4 regions of the Aquitalea aquatilis genome follow, and region 3 is predicted to be linked to each of the others. Evidence: predicted binding sites of a transcription regulator. Region 3 holds the regulator's gene; each other region holds the start of a gene.
What was found. Region 3 encodes FNR, which switches genes on or off when oxygen is low (the NO sensors DNR and NnrR bind a similar motif). Its sites were predicted from a motif close to TTGATNNNNATCAA; they were not measured.

Region 1 (4,851 bases), 1.1 Mb from region 3:
GCCGTACACCACATTGGAGGTGATGGTCAGCACCGACTGGGTCGGCGTGGCATTCCGGTAGAAACACGGCTGAGCCTTGATCTTGTTCATGAAGGTTTCGGTCAGCCACACTGCCATGCTGTCGACGCGATCATCGTTGTTGCCATAGGCCGGGTAGTCGCCCTCGATGCGATAATCCACCGCCAGGCCGGCTTCGTTGCGGATGACGTGGACACGGGCATGCTTGATGGCGGACATCGAATCCGCCGCCACCGACAGGCCGGCAATGCCGCAGGCCATGGTGCGCAGGATGTCGCGGTCATGCAGCGCCATTTCGATACGCTCGTAAGCGTACTTGTCATGCATGTAGTGAATGCAGTTGAGCGCCTTGACATAGGTCGAGGCCAGCCAGTCCATCATCTTGTCGAACTTGGCCATGACTTCGTCAAAATCCAGCACATCGGCCGTGATGGGCTCAAAGCCGGAGGCCACTACCGCCCCGCTCTTTTCGTCCACGCCACCATTGATGGCATACAGCATGGCCTTGGCCAGATTGGCGCGCGCACCAAAGAACTGCATCTGCTTGCCGATGCGCATGGCCGATACGCAGCAGGCGATACCGTAATCATCGCCCCACAGTGGGCGCATATTGTCATCGTTTTCGTACTGGATCGAGCTGGTATCGATGGAAACCTGAGCACAGAAATCCTTGAAGCCCTGTGGCAGGCTGGTCGACCACAGCACGGTCAGGTTCGGCTCTGGTGCCGGCCCCAGGTTGTACAGGGTATTGAGGAAGCGGAAGCTGTTTTTCGACACCAGGGTACGGCCATCTTCGCCCATGCCGCCGATGGACTCGGTCACCCAGGTCGGATCGCCGGAGAATAGCTGGTCGTATTCCGGGGTGCGCAGGAAGCGCACGATGCGCAACTTGATCACCAGATCATCAATCAGCTCTTGCGCCTGCTCCTCGCTCAGCACACCAGCGGCCAGGTCACGCTCGATATAGATGTCGAGGAAGGTGGCGATACGGCCCAGCGACATGGCCGCGCCATTTTGCTCTTTCACTGCAGCCAGGTAGGCAAAGTAGGTCCACTGCACCGCCTCGCGGGCATTGACCGCCGGACGGCTGATATCATAGCCATACTTGGCCGCCATCTGGCGCAACTCGTCCAGCGCACGGAACTGTTCGGACAACTCTTCACGCTGGCGCAGCACGTCTTCGGTGAACACGGCATCGTCCAGCTCGTGGAACAGCTGCTGGCGCTCCTTGCGCAGAAAATCAGTGCCATACAGCGCTACACGGCGATAGTCACCGATGATGCGGCCGCGGCCATAGGCATCCGGCAGACCGGTAATGATGCCGGACTTGCGTGCCGCCAGAATATCGGGGGTATAGGTGTCGAACACACCCTGATTATGGCTCTTGCGGTATTTGCCCCAGATTTCCTTGATTACCGGGTCCAGCTCGAAGCCATAAGCCGCCAATCCGCTTTCCACCATGCGCAAGCCACCATTGGGCATGATGGCGCGCTTCAGCGGTGCGTCGGTTTGCAGGCCGACAATCAGTTCCAGCGACTGGTCGATATAACCGGCGTCATGCGCGGTGATGGAGGTAGCACGATCAGCCGATACATCCAGCACACCCTTTTCCCGCTCCTGACGCAGCAGCTCACCCAGCACATCCCACAGCTTGCGGGTGCGTTCGCTGGCACCCGCCAGGAAAGTGGCATCGCCGGTAAAGGGCCGATAATTCAGCTGAATGAACAGACGTACATCGACATGGTTTTGCCAGTTGCCGGCAGCAAAGCCCCGCCACGGGTCCGCCTGTACGGCATTGTGAGCAATCGCTTCCATGACTACCTCCTGAATTGAAGTCCGAAACTTGTCCCTACAGAAACAATACTACATTCACTATCGAAAACGGCTTATTGATGTAAATCAAACTCCGCCATGGCAGATCAGCGAAGCCGGACATTCTACCAGCAAGCGTCATCTACCATCTGGCAACACCACACCCGGCACAGCAATTTTATTTATATTTTTCAACAAGATAAAAAACAAACTCAGTCAACATTCAAGCATTACTGCAGCATGCATCGCAGCAACCGCACCCGTTTATAGCACAAAATATCGTGATAATTACCAGTATCCAACAGGAAGGCACTCATGATTACAAATCAGAAAATGTTCGTTTTCAAACATTGAATTTCACATATCAATCTCAACCACCAAGGCGACCGCCTGCATTGCGTAGTTTTACTACCAAACTCATCAACAAAACCCGACCCGACAACACTTATCCATCCAGCGTCACAACAGACAACCTCCCCTATCCCATGCCAGCAAGGAAAAGCCCACGGCGGGAACCAAGCAGCAGCACAATGCTCTGTAAATGAGTACAGTATCAGGAATAACCATGAACAAATTTCACCTTGCCACCCTGCTCGCCAGCCTGTTCGCGATCAGCGCCTGCACCCAGCAGCAAAACGATGCCGCGCAGCAAGCCGCTTCCGCCGCCATCAGTACCGCCCATGCCAAGCTGGACGAAGCCAGCGCACCGCTGGCAGCACTGCGCCAACAAGCGAGTGCCGCTGCTGGTGAGGCCAAGCAACAGGCCGCCCAGCTGGTGGCCGACAATCCGGCCTTGGGCCTTGCGGTATCTGCCGTGCAACAAGGGATGGGGAAATCGGCCAATGCCGTGCAATGGCCGCAACTGGAAGCAAAAGTGGGCAGTTATCCGGCGGACATCGGCCTGTATCAAAAAGGCGCGGTAGCCGAAGCACTCCGCCGGCTACTGGGTGAGAAGATGCCGGTATTCCTGCAGAACATGCAGGTCAGCAGCCCGCTAGGCAAGGACCAGCTATTGTTTGTCAGCGGTAACAAACCGCATCAGGGGGGAGAGGACATGGCCTATCTGCTGCTTGACCCCGCCAGCAAACAGCTGGAAGTGGGTCTGATCGAACAGGGCAAACTCAGCGTTTACCGCAGTGGCCCACCGCTATACCGTCCGGCAGAAATCAACACCATGCTGGGCAATCTGGCCGGCCAGCGCTAAGTGCCGTGGCCGCTCAGGCGGCCAGCCCGCGCGGCCACAAGCGGCCGGTTTTCTGCATGTACAGGCGATAGGCATTGCCCGCACGCTGCAGCATTTCCCCCTCCTCACGCCGCACGCTGCCCCGATAGCTCAGCAGCAAGGCCAGCATGCCGCTGGCAGCCACCCCGTCCTGCAACAGCAACCACTGAGCCAGCGCAGCCAGCCACAGCGCGGCATACAGCGGATGGCGGATGCGTTGATAAACACCCCCCTGACACTGCGCGGCTCCAGCCGGTTGCAGCAACAGATCGTGCTGGCTGCGCCAGAACAACCAGCAGGCGTAAGCCAGCAACAAACTGCCGGCGGGTGCCGCCAGCGGCGGCAGTTCCAGCGGCCACCAGCGTTGCCAGCCGGTGCCGGCGGCCAGCAAGGGCACAAACAGCATGCCAGCCAGCACTGGCCAGCGCAAAATGCACTGCCCCACCACCATGCAGGTGCGCTGCTGTAATAATGGACGGTAGGCCAGCCGCGTCAGCAGCATGATGACTACTCCGGCAAGCTGAATGATGGACCACAGCATGACACGCCTCCTTACCGTCAGTTAATAACAATGATTATCATTTACAAATACAATCACGGCAAGCCCTATCTCGCCATTGCACACCCCGTCGCGCAGCCAGACATGTCAGAATCGGCAAACAGGCAGCGGCCATGACATCCAGACAATGCGCAGCGCCTGTAATCAGACATGCCCCGGCACCAGTGAAAGGTCATACCATGCCCAAGCTCCGCCTCGCCAGCCTGAGCGCCCTGCTACTGCTTTATCTGTCAGCACAGGCCAGCGCCCAGTGTGCCCGACCACCTGCCGCCGGCATGCAAGCCCTGCCCGGCCTGTGCGCAGAAGTGATTGCCCGTGGCCTGAAAATGCCGCGCGGCCTGACCATCTTGCCCAATGGCAACTTGCTGGTAACGGAGATGGTGCGCTGGGATGCCGCGCAAGGCCGGGTGCTGCAACTTGCCGCCAGCGCAAACGGCTGGCAGCAAAGCGTAGTGGCCAAGGGCTTTGACCGCCCGCACGGGGTAGTACAGGGGCCGGATGGCAAGATCTATGTCGGCGAAGTGGGCCGCATCGTCCGCTTCACAGTCGAGCGGCCGGATGAGCGCGAAACCGTTGCCACCCTGCCACTGCGCCAGCGCCACCCGCTCACCACCTTTGCCCTGGCCGGCAATGGCGATCTGTACGTCAATATTGGTAGTTCATCGGACAATTGCGAAAGCGCCAGCCCGGCCGAACAGGCGGCGCAGCGCTGCCCGGAAAGTGAGCAGGACCAAGCCGGCGTCGTCTGGCGTTATCACCTGGACAAAGACGGCAAGGTCAGCGATCTGGGCGTCTTTGCCAGAGGCCTGCGCAACAGCATGGCCTTGGGTGTGCATCCGGCCAGTGGCATTGTCTTGCAAGCTGAAAACAGCCGCGACGCCATTCAGCTGAAACTACAACTGCCCAATGACAACGAATTGCCACACGACGAGCTGAATCTGCTGCAGGCCGGCAAGCACTATGGCTGGCCCTTCTGCTACGACAAGCAGGTGGCCGCGCCGGAGTTTCCCAGCTACAACTGCCGCACTACGCAGCCACCCTATTTGTTGCTGCCCGCCCATGCCGCGCCACTGGGGCTGACATGGTGGCTATCGCCGCAGGCCCCGCCGCGTTTTGCCGGCTGGCTGATTGTCGGCTTTCATGGCTACCGCCAGCACGGCCACCGGTTGATGGCTTATCCGGTAGACAAGCAAGGCCTGCCCAAGGGCAAGCCACTGGAGCTGATCAGCAACTGGAAGGA
Region 2 (4,851 bases), 830 kb from region 3:
CGGTCGTTGTCGGCCGCCAGTTGCTCGGCCAGCCGGTAATTGAACTTGGCATGCTGTTCTACTGCCTGCATCAGCTGAGTGGCGGTCTGGGCAAATTCGTTATTGGTCAGCGCTACCGCCTGTTCGGTCTGATTGCTGCGCGACAAGGCCAGAATCCGGCTGCGTCCCTCGCGATACTGCACCATCATCGCCTTGTCTGCGGCCAGCAGCTGGCGGTCTTCGTCGCTGGCGCTTGCATTGATCTGATAGGACTCCATCAGCGTGTCAAAGCGCTGGTCGGCATCGGCCAGGTTTTTTTCAGCCAGCGCTTTTTGCTCGGCCGTGGTGGCCAGCACATGGCGCAAGGTATTGGCACGGATATCTGCCACCGCCCGCAGGGTTCCCTGCATGACTTTCAGATCGGGAAAGGTACTGTTCCGCACATATTCGAAGCGCTGCTGCCCGTCATGCAGCGCGTGAATGGCATAGCCACCAACCAGCAACATGCTGGCCAGCGCAATCGACAAAGTCAGCAATAATTTTTTCGTGATGTTCATGATTTATCCCGAAATCAAAAAAGTAGTGACGGCTGGCCAGGTATAACGCATGTGCATAGCACCAGCTAAATCGTTTCAGCTTAGATAGTAGGGTAATTTTCAGCCATTTTAAAAGTGATCTTTACAAATATTTCGATTATGAAAATGACATTTTTGTTAAGTAAACAGCAGCGATAAGCCCTGGCAGGATCAGCCAGCAGTCGGTATGGGCTTCGCTAGCCGAGGCTGAGCGTCTGCCATCATCGGGCAGCGAGCCGGCCTGGGACTTGCGCCATATCAGTTACTACTTATTTTTTAGCGATAGTCAGGGTTGTGCGTGGCAAACACCTGGGTAGTGCTTGAAAAGCAAACAGGCCTGCCAACTCAGCAGACCTGTTGTCGTGTCAAGGCACGCAGCTGCCTGACGGGAGCAGAGCGCTCTAGTTGAATGGCGTCGGGCGCGGGGTGTTATTGCTGGATGCCGGCAGAATCGGCAGCACGACCTGCGGTTGTTTGCCGGTAAGGGTATGCAGGAAGGCGACAATATCGCCTATTTCCTGCTGGTTGAAGGCGCGGCCCAGTTGCAGCTTGCCCATGGTGGACACCGCGGCTTCCAGTGTCGGGGCGCCTGCATCGTGGAAATAGGGCGCGCGCAGTGCCACATTGCGCAAGGACGGGACCTTGAACGACATGCGGTCGGCATCGTTGCCGGTTACCCCCGCCCGGCCCTGGGCCGGATTGCTGGTCTGATACGGTGTTACCAGGCCCATTTTCTGGAAGGAATTCCCCCCCACGGCGGGGCCGTTATGGCAGGCCACACAGCCGGCGGTCTTGAACGTCTGGTAGCCGCGCAGCTCCTGCGTGTTCAGCGCCTTCTTGTTGCCCTTCAGCCACTGGTCAAAGCGCGAATCCGGCGTGACCAGGGTTTCTTCAAAGGCGGCAATCGCCTTGGTTACCTGTTGCATTGAGACATTGCGGTTGCCGAACACCTTGTCGAATTCATTGACGTAGGCCGGCATCGAACGCAGCACATCCAGCGCCAGCACATGGTTGGACGCCATTTCCTTGGGGTTGGCAATCGGGCCGCTGGCCTGCTCTTGCAAGGACTTGGCACGGCCATCCCAGAACTGGGCCAGGTTCAGGCTGGAGTTGAGCACCGAAGGTGAGCGGATAGGCCCTTGTTGCCAATGGTCGCCAATCGAGGACGTGAGATTGTCACTGCCGCCGGTGGACAGGTTGTGACAGGAATTACAGGAAATGAAACCGGATTTGGACAGGCGCGGTTCAAAAAACAGTTTTTTGCCCAATTCCACCATGGCCGGATTCTTGATGACTGGCTTGGGAATGGGCTGAATAGGTTCACTCTGAATACTGGGCGCAGCACTGGCAGATATTGCCAGCCACAGCGGAAACATCATGCCGATATATTTGATGAATTGCATTGCCATCTCCATTTGCGGTTGAAAAATGATTGTTGCGCGTAGCGAATCGAAAAATTTCATGGTGTGTCGGCAAATGTTCCGTGTAGCTGAATTATTCTATTGCGTCTTTTAAAACAGGCCATGGCGTATTTCATGGGATGGTCGGGATAATTGTGGGAGTTATCCCGTCATAAAACAGTATGAAATAAAGCCGCATACACGATGATTAATGCGTTGCCATGGTTGAGTGCCAAGATGGGGCAGTTTGAGATCGGCTGATTTGTCGCAGATCAAATAGCGCAAATCAAAATGCTGGTAGGTAAATTGATATTTTCAATTCATTTGATAGCCAAAAAATATCAGCATGCTTTATTTGGCAGCCGGAATATCCCCAGACCATTGCAGGGCAATGCCCGTGGTATAGATGGCTGCAGGAGAATGAACAGAATGGCAGTGCAGGTATTTACCACAGCAGGAATGCCGGGCAGGGCAGGTAAGGGCAGGGCAGGCGACATGCCAGGATCTGGCATGAGGAAGGGCGTAGCAGGAATTATTTAAAGAAAAACATGAAACCCAGCGTGAGCAGGATAAGCAGGCACAGCATGCTGATGCCGCACATTTGCTCGATGATGGCATCCATACAAACCATCATCCAGCGCGCAGCCTTGCTGCTGCTGCCCTTGCCGGAGACAGGGTGCAGCAGCGGTCTGGATATATTTCTTTGCCTGAAGGAAAACATTTCTTGAATACTCTTAACAATAATTGCCACAAGACAATAATTGTTAAATTAAAGCAAATCAAGATATTAGACAGTAAATAAGGTGTTAAGTAATGAAAATAACCATATGGCATTGTTTGGCTGGCTGGGATGTGCCGTGCCGGATTGCCAAGGCAAGCCGGTCTGGGGGAGGCCCAGAACAAGGCTCCAGGCAAGCACTTGCCCAGTTCTGCAGCGACGCTCCCGGAAAGGCATCATCCCTGCGCCAAAGCCAGTAGGGCTGGCTGCTCTGCAGCATGCTGGACGGCGTGGACCACTTACCCCGCCATCAGCACTCGCCCAGCCTGGGCTGATGGCGTTGCCTGTCGCTTTTTACCGCTTGTTCATGCTCGTAGCTCACCAGAATATTCATCAGCATGGTGGTCATGGCGGGTGTCAACATGGAAAAGCGCTGCGACCGGTAAGCTGCACTGATGGCGTGAAACAGCGTGCGGCTTTCGCCGGATAACTGACGCAGATCGCCCAGGGTAAACAGGCGGACATCGTAGCGAGAGCCCATCAGCAGCCAGAAACCCGCCAGCATGGCACCGTCCCGGCTGCCATCCATTGCATTGATCCGAGCCAGAATTTCGCTTTCCGTCATGTCCGCACCACCCTTTCTTCAAGAAGCCTGGGCATTGCTCATGCCGCCGCCGGCATGGCAGGGGCGACCGGCGGCAAGCTGCTGCTGGCGGCAATGCCCAGCGTCAGCATGGCGGGGTTCATGCTGTCCACCATGGTGCTGGGAATCAGGATGGTGGTTCCCCGCTCCTTGGTGGTCTCGTAAATGATGTTCATCGCCCGCAACTGCAAAGCCCCGGGCTGCTGCTGATAGATGCGGGCCGCCGCGACAAACTGGCCGGCAATTTCCGCTTCGGCTGCGCCCAGAATGATGCGCGCCTGCTTTTCGCGCTCGGCCTGCGCCTGACGGGACATGGCATCCTGCAAGGCTACCGGGATGGCCACATCGCGGACTTCCACCGAGCTGACGGTAATGCCCCACTCGCTGGTTTTCTGGCCGATGTCCGTGCACAGCTGCTGGTCCGCCGCCCGCCGGTCCGACAGCAAGGCGGCCAGCATGGACGAACCAATCATCTCGCGCAAAGAGGTTTGGGCGACACGGTCGATGGCTTGCTGGAAGTCGGTAATCGCCAGCGCGGCTTTCTGCGCATCGTGCACATGCCAGAAGATGACGGCGTCTACATTGACCGGCACCGTGTCGCGCGTCAGGGCCTGTTCGGCGTTGAAGGCGGTGGTCTGGATGCGCTCATCGATGATGGCGACCACGCTGTCTATCACCGGCAGGATGACAAACAGGCCCGGGCCGCGCACCCCCTGCAGCTTGCCGGCGCGAAGCACCACGAATTTCTGCCAGGTATTGGCCATTTTGAGCGACATGCCCGTCACCATGCCGGCCAGCCAGAAGATAGCCGCCAGCCAGGTGCTACCCAGCATGCCGATGCCGGCACCCGTGGCCAGCAGGCATAGAACAATGAAAAAGGTAATGGGGTTCACGCTGATGCTCCTGCATGGATACCGGCTATGCGCCGAAGGCAACCGGACGGGACATCATCAGGGAAGTGGCAGCGGCTGTCGGTGCTGCAGCATACATAGCGGGCAGATTCGCCGCCGGCGGCAAGCGGGTGGTCCGTGAGCTAGCGTTCTTGCCGCAGCGACGGCATGTTTTCCCATCTGCGTTCCTGCTGCCAATGCAGCATCCAGGCGCTGACGGCACTGGCCGGCATGGGGCGGGCGATGGCATAGCCCTGGCAGTAGTGGCAATCCAGCTGCAACAGCATGGCACCATGCGCCAGGGTTTCCACCCCCTCGGCAATCACTTCGCGGTTGAATGCTCGCGCCAGCCGGATGATGCTGTCGACGATATTGCGGTCTTCCGGACTGTTCAGCATGTTGCTGACAAAGCTCTGGTCAATCTTCAGCATGTCCACCGGCAGATTGCGGAAATAGGACAGCGAAGAATAACCGGTACCAAAGTCGTCCAGCGCAAAGCGGATGCCATGTGCGCGGCAAGTCAGCAGCGTCTGTATCGACTGGGCCACCTTCTCCAGCGCTGCCGTTTCCAGCAATTCCAGCCCCAGCTGTGCCGGCGACAGCAGTGGAAAGCGCGCCAGTTGCTGCAGCAGCTTGTCGGCAAAGT
Region 3 (4,851 bases):
CGGGCAATATCGGCTCGGCTGCCCGGGCCATGAAAACCATGGGCCTGACCCGGCTGTATCTGGTGGAGCCCAAGGTGTTTCCCAGTGATGAAGCCAATGCCCTGGCTTCCGGTGCGGTGGATGTGCTGGAGAGTGCAACCGTGGTGTCCAGCCTGGCCGAGGCCCTGAGCGATGTCACCGTGGCCTGTGCACTGACCAGCCGCCGCCGCGAGCTGACCACCCCGCTGTCCACCCCGCGTGAAACCACGCCGGAGCTGGTGGCACGGGCGCGTGACGGCGAACAGGTGGCGCTGGTGTTCGGTAATGAAACCTTCGGTCTGTCTATCGAGGAAGTTGAACAGTGCAACCGCCTGGTGACCATTCCGGGTAATCCGGATTACTTCTCGCTCAATCTGGCGATGGCAGTGCAGGTGATGACCTACGAGCTGTTCAGCCATACCGAGGTCGATGTGGAGTACCTGCGGCCGGAGAGCGAAACCGCCAGCCTCGGCGAGGTGGAAGGCTTCTGCCAGCATCTGGACCAGACCATGGGTGCCATCGGCTATTACCGTCGCCGCAACAGCGAACGCCTGATGCGCCGCATGCGTGCGCTATTCAATCGCTCCGGCATGTTGCGTGACGAGGTCGATATCCTGCGTGGCCTGATGAAACAGATCCAGCGCGTGGCAGATGGCCATGAGCACGACGGCGAGGCCTGAGCGCGGCTTTCATCTCCCTTACACGCAGCCGGCGCTGCGTGATCTGGCTTTTCTGCTGACCTCTCCTGCGCCCTGGGATAGTGGCCGCAATCTGTCGCCCGCGCAGTTGCTGGGCCCACAGGGCCATGCCTTGCTGGCGGAGCTGGAGGAAAATCCGGCACCGCTCTCACACTGGCTGGCGCAACAGCCTTGCCAGCGGCTTGGCCACTATGCCGAACGCCTGCTGGCTTTCTGGTTCCAGCTGGCTCCGCATATCGAACTGGTGGCGGCCAATGTGCCGGTGCGTGAGGCCGGTGGCCGCACCATCGGCGAATTCGATTTCCTGATCCGGCTGGATGGTGTGCCACTGCACGTGGAAACCGCCAGCAAATTCTATCTGCAGCTGGGACATGGCGCGGACACTCTGGTCGGTCCCAGCCTGCGCGACGCCTGGCCGCTCAAGGCCGCCAAATTACAGGAACAACTGCAACTGGCCCGTCATCCTGCGGCGGCCCGTGTCTTGCCGCCCGGTTTTGCCGGCTGTGCCAGTGCCGCGCGGCTGGCCGGCTGGTTCTTCTATGCCGGTACGCCAGCTGTCCCGGCTGCGCCATTGGCGCCGGAGCAACTGCAAGGCTGGATCAGTCCTTTGCAGCAGCCCTGGCCAAGCTTTTCCAGCGGAGGGCGCTGGATATGGCTATCGCGGCTGGGCTGGCTGGCCCCGGCGCGGGTAGAGCAGGGCATGGTGCGTGAGCAGGATAGCCTGCGCCAAGAGCTGTTGCAGGCGGCGGTACCACAGCTGGTGGCCGAATTGCTGCCGGTGGGGGATGGTTACTGGGAGGAAGTGGCTCGCGGCTTTGTGGTGCCGCCGGGCTGGCCGCAGCAGGACCGATTACAGGCCTTGCTGGCCACTATTGATGGCAGGCCCGCTCCATGAAACGGTTGTTGATTATCTACGCCAGCCAGACTGGCCACACCTTGCAATTGATCGATGCCTTCTGTCAGCCGCTGTTGCCGCTGTGCGCAGAACTCCACATCAGCCGCCTGCCAGCCGCGGAGGCAGGACTGGATGATTTGCTGGCTGCTGATGCCATCGTGCTGGCAACGCCGGAGAACTTTGGCTATATGGCGGGTAAAGTGAAGGATTTTTTTGATCGCACCTATTACCCGGCACAGGGGAAGACCGAGGGTCTGCCCTATCTGATGCTGGTGTCGGCAGGTACGGATGGTCTGGGAGCGATCCAGGCCATGCGCCGCATTGCCTGCGGTTATGGCTGGAAGGAAGTCTTGCCGCCCTTGCTGGCGCAGGGCGAGATATTGCCGCAGCATCGGGAGCAGGCCATGGAGCGGGGCGAGATGCTGGCCGCAGGCATGCTGGTGGGGCGCTGGTAGGGCAGGGCGGGCGGCTTAGCCGACCGGACTAGGTCTTCAGACGAATGGTCGGCCGTGCCAGTAATGCGCAAGATGCAAAAACACCGCAGGCTGCCGGCAAGCAGGGCTGCGGTGTTTCTGGTTGGCTGCTGCTTCAGACGCCGTTGGCGTGGGTGCAGCCGGCAATCAGGTCTTTCAGTGCGTCGGCCTTGATCAGCTGGATGTGCTTGTGATCGACACTCAGCCAGCCCTGCTGCTGGAACTTGGACAGCGTACGGCTGACCGTTTCCAGTTTCAGGCCGAGGAAGCTGCCGATTTCCTCACGGCTCATGCGTAGGATGAAGTCATTGGCAGCAAAGCCGCGTGTGGACAGACGCTGCGACAGGTTGAGCAGGAAGGCCGCCAGGCGTTCTTCCGCTTTCATATTGCCCAGGAGCAGCATGACGTTCTGATCGCGCACGATTTCGCGGCTCATCAGCCGGAAAAAGTGGTGCTGCAGGCTGGGAATATCGCGCCCCAGGCTTTCCATGCGATTGAAGGGCAGCTCGCAGACTTCGCTGTCTTCCAGGGCGATGGCGTCGCAGCCATGCACATTGGAAGAAATGCCATCGAGGCCCATCAGTTCGCCGGACATCAAAAAGCCGGTGACCTGTTCGCGACCGTCCTGGCTGGCGACGCTGGTTTTGAAGAAACCAGTACGCACTGCGAACAGGGACTTGAAGCCCTCGCCGCTGCGGAACAGGTACTCGCCGCGCTTGAGGCGGCGGCTCTGACGGATCACGGCGTCCAGCTGCGTCATTTCGTCGCGGTTCAACCCGATGGGCAGGCAGAGTTCGCGCAGGCTGCAGTTGGAGCAGGACACCTTCAGTGCGTGAATAGTGTGTTGGTTTTGGTCAGACATCGAGTGTTTTGTACAACCCTGTAAAGAAGCTTGACCCTTGTCAAAGCGGAATTCACACGTTTTCCGCAAATTTACCAGTCCACCTGACGTTTGACTATCAATACCCGACGACATGCACACCACCCATCCGTTTTCGCCCACCCACTGTGAGTTCGACCGAGCGTTGATCGAACGTCTTGATGGCTCTGGCCCAAGATACACTTCTTACCCGACGGCCGACCGCTTTACGCCGGCGTTTGGCGAGAAGGACTATAAACACTGGCTGAAGCAACGCCACCTTGGCATGCATCAGAACGCAATATCATTGTACGTTCATATACCGTTCTGCAACACGGTATGTTACTACTGCGGCTGCAACAAGATCATCACCAAAGACAAAAGCCGCGCTGATCGCTACCTCGACTATCTGGAAAAAGAGATCAAGCTGGTGGCCGCCTCACTGGGCTGTCGCGAAAAGCTGATCCAGCTGCATTTTGGTGGTGGTACGCCCACCTTCCTGTCCGATGAACAGCTGGACCGGCTGATGGGCATGCTGCGCACTCACTTCGAATTTTTGCCGGAGGGAGAATATTCCATCGAGATCGATCCGCGCAAGGTGGGTCGCGAGACCGTGCACCATCTGGCAGGTCTGGGCTTTAACCGCATGAGCGTGGGCATCCAGGATTTCGACCCGCAGGTGCAGCAGGCGGTTAATCGCGTGCAGAGCGAAGCCGAGACGCTGGAAGTGATCGATGCCGCCCGCGAAGCGGGTTTCAAGTCGGTCAGTGTCGACCTGATCTACGGCCTGCCGCTGCAGACGCGCGCATCGCTGAAAGCCACGCTGGACAAGGTGATTGCCATCAGTCCGGACCGGCTGGCGCTGTACAACTATGCTCATTTGCCCACGGTGTTCATGCCGCAGCGGCGCATCAACGAAGCGGATCTGCCGACGGCCAGCACCAAGCTGGATATCCTGCAGGATGCGGTAAAAAGCCTGGCGGATGCCGGCTATGTATTTATCGGTATGGACCACTTTGCCAAGCCGGAAGACGACCTGGCCATCGCCTTGCGCCAGGCCCGCCTGCAGCGCAATTTCCAGGGCTATTCCACCCATGCCGACTGCGACATGATCGGTCTTGGTGTCTCGTCCATCGGCAAGGTCGGCCCCTGTTACAGCCAGAATGAGAAGGACCTGGACAGCTATTACGCCGCGCTGGATGAGGGCCGTTTGCCGGTGATGCGCGGCATGGTGCTGGATCAGGACGACATCCTGCGCCGTGGCATCATCCAGGCGCTGATGTGCCGCTTCTCGCTGTCGGTGGAGGCCATCGAGCAGGTGCATGGCATCAATTTCGCTGAATATTTTGCTGAGGAACTGCCGGCCATCCGCGAATATCACAAGCTGGGCTTGCTGACTTTTGACGGTGATTTCCTGATGGTGGAGCCGAAAGGCCGCTTCCTGATCCGCAATATCGCCATGCTGTTCGACCGCCACTTGCGCGAGCGTGAAACCAAGGCGCGTTATTCCAAGACGATTTGACACCCGCAGTGCTGTTTTTTCCAAGGGAAAACCCTGAAAAAAACCGCGAAAAAAAGCCCGCTTGCTGCGGGCTTTTTGTTTGAAAAGTGATGGTTTTTTACAACAGTTTGCCGTGCTTGGATCAACCTTCCGTGGCGTTGTCCGGCAAGGGGAAGGGTTTTTGCTGCCGATGCAGCCGGATAATCGCCTCGCCGGTGGGGCTGGCGACGATATCGCGCAGGGTATAACCATCCAGCACGGTGAAAAAGGCTTGTAGGCCGACATCCAGCGCCGACTTGAGACGGCAATCCTGGCGCAATGCGCAAGGGGGCGTGGCACAGTCGATCAGGGCGGTATTGCCCTCCAGAATGCGGATGATGCCACCCAGCTGGTAATGCTCCGGTGGC
Region 4 (4,851 bases), 170 kb from region 3:
GATCAGCTTGCGATTAAAAAACAGGGTGTCCGGGTCTTCCTCGCGCAGCATCATGCGGGCAAAGTCCGCCAGATTGGCCGACAGCCGCAGGTCTGGCGTATCGCCGACGCTGGCTACCTTGAACTTTTCCTCGTCGGCAGAAAATCCCAGCCGCATGCCGGCATCCTGCACGTGTACTTCAAAGCTGTGTCCGGCCAGCAAACTCATGTCGGCCGGCAGGATGTCGCGTTTTTTCAATTGATTCAGCGTGGTGACCAGCGCCCAGCAGGGCGGGGTGGCGGGCAGCCGGCCCAGCAGGCTGGCCATGGTGGCGGGCAGGGTCAGTTCAGGAATGCGCATGGGCTTCTCCAATGGCGGCAATGCCGGCTTCGCCACGCCAGTAGCCATCCACCAGGCGGCTGTCGGCGTAGGGCGCTAGGTCGATGTCGGGGCGCAGCGGGCTGTTCAGGGCCTGGATGGCTTGCTGGTAGCCGGCGACCACGTGCTCGGTGTGCTGCCACTGCGGGCTGATGCGTACCGCTTTCACGCCCATGGCGGCAATGTCGGCCAGGTGCGGCAGCAAGGAGTGGCAGCCGTCCGACATGGTCTGGATGCCGTTGATGGTGAGGAAGGCCTGCTGCTCGCGGGTATTCAGCCGCAGCCCGTCCGGATGTTCCAGGCAGCGGAACTGGCAATCGTCCTTGGACAGATTGTAGTGACGTGCGGTAAAGCAGCGGGCAGATAGCGCCAGTGGCAGGCGGCCCCAGGCGAACAGCTCGGTTTCGATATTCAAGCCTTTGCTGGAAACCTGCTGCAGCACGGCGGCCAGCGTGTCACGGTCCATTTCCACTGGCGGAATCCAGCGCCGTGCGCCCAGCGACTGCAGCAGGGCCAGGGTGTCGGCGTTGTAGATATTCAGGTGATGACCCGCCACAAAGGGTCGGCCTTGCTGCTGCGCCAGCCGGGCCGCGCCCAGGTCGTTGGCTTCCAGCTGCAAGTCGCCGTTTTCCACCAGCTTGCGCAGGCGGCGCAGGTCGGATTCGCTCTCGATCAGTGCCAGGCTGGACAACACCACCTGGCGGCCGCTTTCGGCCAGTTCCTTACCCAGGGCGATCCAGTCCTGGCCGCGCAGTTGCTGGCGGCGCGAGCAGACGGCTTCGCCCAGATAGATGGTTTCCAGCGGCCAGTCGGCGGCTTCGCTGTAAAACCGCAGGATATCGTCGCGCGACCAGTAAAACAGTACCGGCCCCAGCGTCAGTTGCAATGTATTCATATCAGCCCTGCTTGTTGGGCCGGCATGGCGTGCGAGCCTGCCGGCACGCTGTCATTCATTTCCATGGCCGGTTATAGGCACCCAGGGTCTGTTGCTGGCCTTCTGCCAGCTTGGACAATGCCTGGGTCCAGCCCGGTTTCACCGAGAAACGCTGCGGCTCGCGTCCGGCCGCATCCAGTGCTTCGCGCAGGGTGCGGGTGACTTGTGCCACATAGGCCGGGCTGCGCTGGCGGCCTTCCACCTTGATGGCGGCCACGCCGATATCGATGATTTGCGGCAGCATGGCCATCACGTTGAGGCTGGTGGGTTCTTCCAGCGCGTAATAGGTATCGCCTTCCACTTCGAAGCGCCCCTTGCACAGCGTAGGGTAGCCTGCCGGTTCGCCCTGCTGGTATTCGTCGATCAGGATGCCGTTCAGCCGGGCCCCCAGCGCCTGGCTGCCGTGTTCCCAGCGCACGAATTTGGCCGGGGAGCAGACGCCGTGGCTATTGGGCGATTCGCCGGTGGCATAGCTGGACAGCAGGCAGCGGCCTTCCACCATCACGCACAGGCTGCCGAAGCCAAATACTTCGATTTCCACCTGGGTGTGGTCGATGACCTGTTTCACCTGATCCAGCGTCAGCACCCGTGGCAGCACGGCGCGGCGGATATCGAACAGCTCTTGCGCCAGATTGATGGCTTCGTAATTGGTGGCCGAGCTTTGCACCGACATGTGCAGGCGCAGCTGGGGGTAGCGGCGGCGGGCATATTCCATCAGGCCGATATCGGCCAGGATGATGGCGTCCACGCCCAGATCAGCACCTTCGTCGATGGCACGATGCCAGCGGCTGATATCGCCGCCCTGGGCATAGGTGTTGATGGCCAGCAAGACCTTGCGCTCATGCTGATGGGCATAGCGTATGCCCTCGCGCGCGGTGCGGTCGTCAAAGTTCAGCCCGGCAAAGTTGCGGGCATTGGTGTCGTTTTTCAGGCCGAGGTAGACGGTGTCGGCACCGTTGTCCACGGCGGCCTTGAGGGCGGGCAGACTGCCCGCCGGGCAAACCAGCTCCGGCAGAGGTCGTGTGGCAGGCATGATGGCTTGGTGTCAGCGATTGAAACCGCCAGACAGTAGCAGAGCGCTGTGGCGCGGGACTTGTTCTGGGTCAAGGGGTGGGGAGTGGTGTGGGGGAAAGGGAGTGGCCTGGATGGCGCAGGCCATCCCCCAATATTGGCCAGCTGCCAGCAGCGGCGAACAAAATAGCGTAGCGCCCCTAAGGCAAGGTGCGCCAGCGCAGACAATACAAGCAGCACGGCAAGCAGGCGCAAGGCCGCAACAGGGTTTTTGTTCGCTGCTCTTACAGCGGCAGTACCAGCTTGGTTTTGGCTACCAGCACGATATAACCCACCACCAGCAGGGCGGCCAGCAGGGCCATGCTGCGTATCTGCTTGGTGCGGCCACGCTTGAGGGCGATGGTGCCCAGCAGCACATAGGCCAGCAGGCCGCCGATTTTGGCTAGCAGCCACGGGCTTTGCAGCACTGGCCAGCCACCCATCACCACCAGTGTCACCCCCAGCGCCAGCAGCAAGGTGTCGATGACATGCGGCAGGATGCGCAAGGGTTTGAGCGCCAGAATGCGCTGTCGATCCGCCAGCATCAGCCCGCCGCGCACGGCAAACAGCAAAATGGTGAGATAGGCCAGGCCCATGTGGGCATGCTTGATGATCAGATAGGGATACATGCGGATTCCTGAATGTTATGCCTTGGGCATCGCGTGATGGCGGCCAAAGGCTGATGGTACACTGACATCCTTGCTTTTAGCCGTGTTCCCGCCATGCTTTTTCTCTATCAGTCCAATCGTCTGGAGCAATTGGGTCAGCTGTATGCCGCCATGTTGCAGGCGCAGCCGCTGTCCAACCCCTTTGCCGCCGAAACGGTGATCGTACAGAGCCGAGGCATGGGGCGCTGGATGACGCTGGATCTGGCGCAGCAGTGTGGCATTGCCGCCAATATCGATTTTGTGCTGCCGGCAGCCTTTGCCTGGCGGCTGATGCAGAAAGTCATGCCGGAGTTGCCGCGCAAATCCTCGTTTACTCCCGAGGTGCTCAGCTGGCGCTTGCTGCAGCTGTTGCCCGTGCTGGAAGGCGAAGTATTTGCGCCCTTGCAGCGCTATGCCGCTGGTGGCGAGACGGCTGCTTTCGAGCTGGCCGGCAAAGTAGCCGACATCTTTGACCAATACCTGGTATTCCGCCCGGACTGGATTCGTGCCTGGGAGCGCGGCGAGCGGCTGGATCTGGGCGAGGACGAGGCATGGCAGGCTGCACTGTGGCAGCAGCTGGCCGTGCAGGACCCCGGCCGCCACCGCGTGCGCATGCTGGACGAATTCTTTGCCGAGCTGCGACCGGAGCATCTGCCGGAGCGCATTACCCTGTTTGGCATTGCCAGCCTGGCACCGATGTATCTGGCGCTGATCAAGCGCCTGTCCGAGCTGACCGATGTCTGCCTGTTCACCCTCAATCCCTGTGAGGCCTACTGGGGCGATATCGTCGATACCCGCCGCAAGCTCAAGCTGCGGGAAAAGGGCGACCTGTTCGCCACCGAAGGCCACCCGCTGCTGGCCTCGCTGGGCAAGCAGGGACGTGACTTTTTCGAACTGATTGCCGCCGATGCCGAGCTGGATGCCCGCCCGCTGTTTGCCGAGGCCACGGGCGACAGCCTGCTGGCTCGCCTGCAGCGCGATATCCTGCAACTGGACATGCCCGGCCATGATGGCCAGTGGCTGAGCCCCGACGATGCCTCCATCGAGCTGCATGCCACCCACGGTGCCATGCGCGAACTGGAGGTGCTGAAAGACCGGCTGCTGGCCATGCTGGCGGACGATCCCACGCTCAGCGCGGCCGACATCGTGGTGCTGACGCCGGACATCAACAGTTACGCTCCTTATATTGATGCGGTATTCGGCCAGCGCGATGATGCGCCCAATCTGCCTTATGCCATTGCCGACCGCCGCGTGGAGCGCGAAGAACCGCTGCTGGCCGCCATCGGCAATCTGCTGCACTTGCTGGATTCGCGTTTTGCTGCCGACCAGGTACTGGCCTTGCTCGACAGCCCGGCGCTATTGCAGCGCTTTGGCCTGACCGCGGAAGACCTGCCCTTCATCCAGGACTGGGTGCGGGCCAGTGGTATCCGCTGGGGGCGCGATGCCGCGCACAAGGCGGCGCTGGGCCTGCCGGCCGATCCGCTGTTTACCTGGCGCTGGGGGCTGGACCGCCTGCTGTTAGGCAGCATCCTGCCACCAGCCATGGCTGGTGATGACAGCGGCCTGTTCGGCGGGCTGTTGCCGCAGGCCGGTGCCAGTGGCCAACTGAGCGAAGCCCTGGCGCGCTTTGCCAGCTGTTATGCCGTGTTGGACGAACTGGCCCGCGATTGGGCCACGCCTGTCGCTGCGGCCGACTGGGCCGAACGGCTGTTGCTGGCCACCGACCGCCTGTTCGCGGTGGACGAAGACGGCGAACTGGCGCTGGAAGTATTGCGCGATGCCCTGCAAGAATTGGTGGACGATGCGGCGATGGCCGACTTTGCCCAGCCCTTCAGCCTGGCCGTGCTGCGCGACTGGCTGCAG

Region 1: a site for FNR is predicted at 1,908-1,921, ahead of pflB (formate C-acetyltransferase). Genes of this name have one in related genera too.
Region 2: a site for FNR is predicted at 2,217-2,230, ahead of FAZ30_RS05725 (cytochrome-c peroxidase). Genes of this name have one in related genera too.
Region 4: a site for FNR is predicted at 2,385-2,398, ahead of ubiU (ubiquinone anaerobic biosynthesis protein UbiU). Genes of this name have one in related genera too.

The regions. Positions count from the first base shown of each region.
Region 1 is NZ_CP039731.1:3,677,812-3,682,662, forward strand. Features, by position in the region: gene pflB (formate C-acetyltransferase) at 1-1,833, opposite strand, end outside; gene FAZ30_RS17190 (hypothetical protein) at 2,396-3,034, shown strand; gene FAZ30_RS17195 (hypothetical protein) at 3,048-3,593, opposite strand; gene FAZ30_RS17200 (PQQ-dependent sugar dehydrogenase) at 3,791-4,851, shown strand, end outside.
Region 2 is NZ_CP039731.1:1,251,734-1,256,584, forward strand. Features, by position in the region: gene FAZ30_RS05720 (methyl-accepting chemotaxis protein) at 1-536, opposite strand, end outside; gene FAZ30_RS05725 (cytochrome-c peroxidase) at 956-1,957, opposite strand; gene FAZ30_RS05730 (hypothetical protein) at 2,246-2,494, shown strand; gene FAZ30_RS05735 (hypothetical protein) at 2,487-2,705, opposite strand; gene FAZ30_RS05740 (hypothetical protein) at 2,983-3,297, opposite strand; gene FAZ30_RS05745 (slipin family protein) at 3,336-4,208, opposite strand; gene FAZ30_RS05750 (putative bifunctional diguanylate cyclase/phosphodiesterase) at 4,349-4,851, opposite strand, start outside.
Region 3 is NZ_CP039731.1:418,653-423,503, reverse strand. Features, by position in the region: gene FAZ30_RS02005 (RNA methyltransferase) at 1-698, shown strand, start outside; gene FAZ30_RS02000 (DUF1853 family protein) at 676-1,611, shown strand; gene FAZ30_RS01995 (flavodoxin family protein) at 1,608-2,066, shown strand; gene fnr (fumarate/nitrate reduction transcriptional regulator Fnr) at 2,200-2,946, opposite strand; gene hemN (oxygen-independent coproporphyrinogen III oxidase) at 3,059-4,465, shown strand; gene FAZ30_RS01980 (RrF2 family transcriptional regulator) at 4,587-4,851, opposite strand, start outside.
Region 4 is NZ_CP039731.1:589,893-594,743, reverse strand. Features, by position in the region: gene ubiT (ubiquinone anaerobic biosynthesis accessory factor UbiT) at 1-339, opposite strand, end outside; gene FAZ30_RS02730 (U32 family peptidase) at 326-1,252, opposite strand; gene ubiU (ubiquinone anaerobic biosynthesis protein UbiU) at 1,308-2,324, opposite strand; gene FAZ30_RS02720 (SirB2 family protein) at 2,587-2,970, opposite strand; gene recC (exodeoxyribonuclease V subunit gamma) at 3,064-4,851, shown strand, end outside.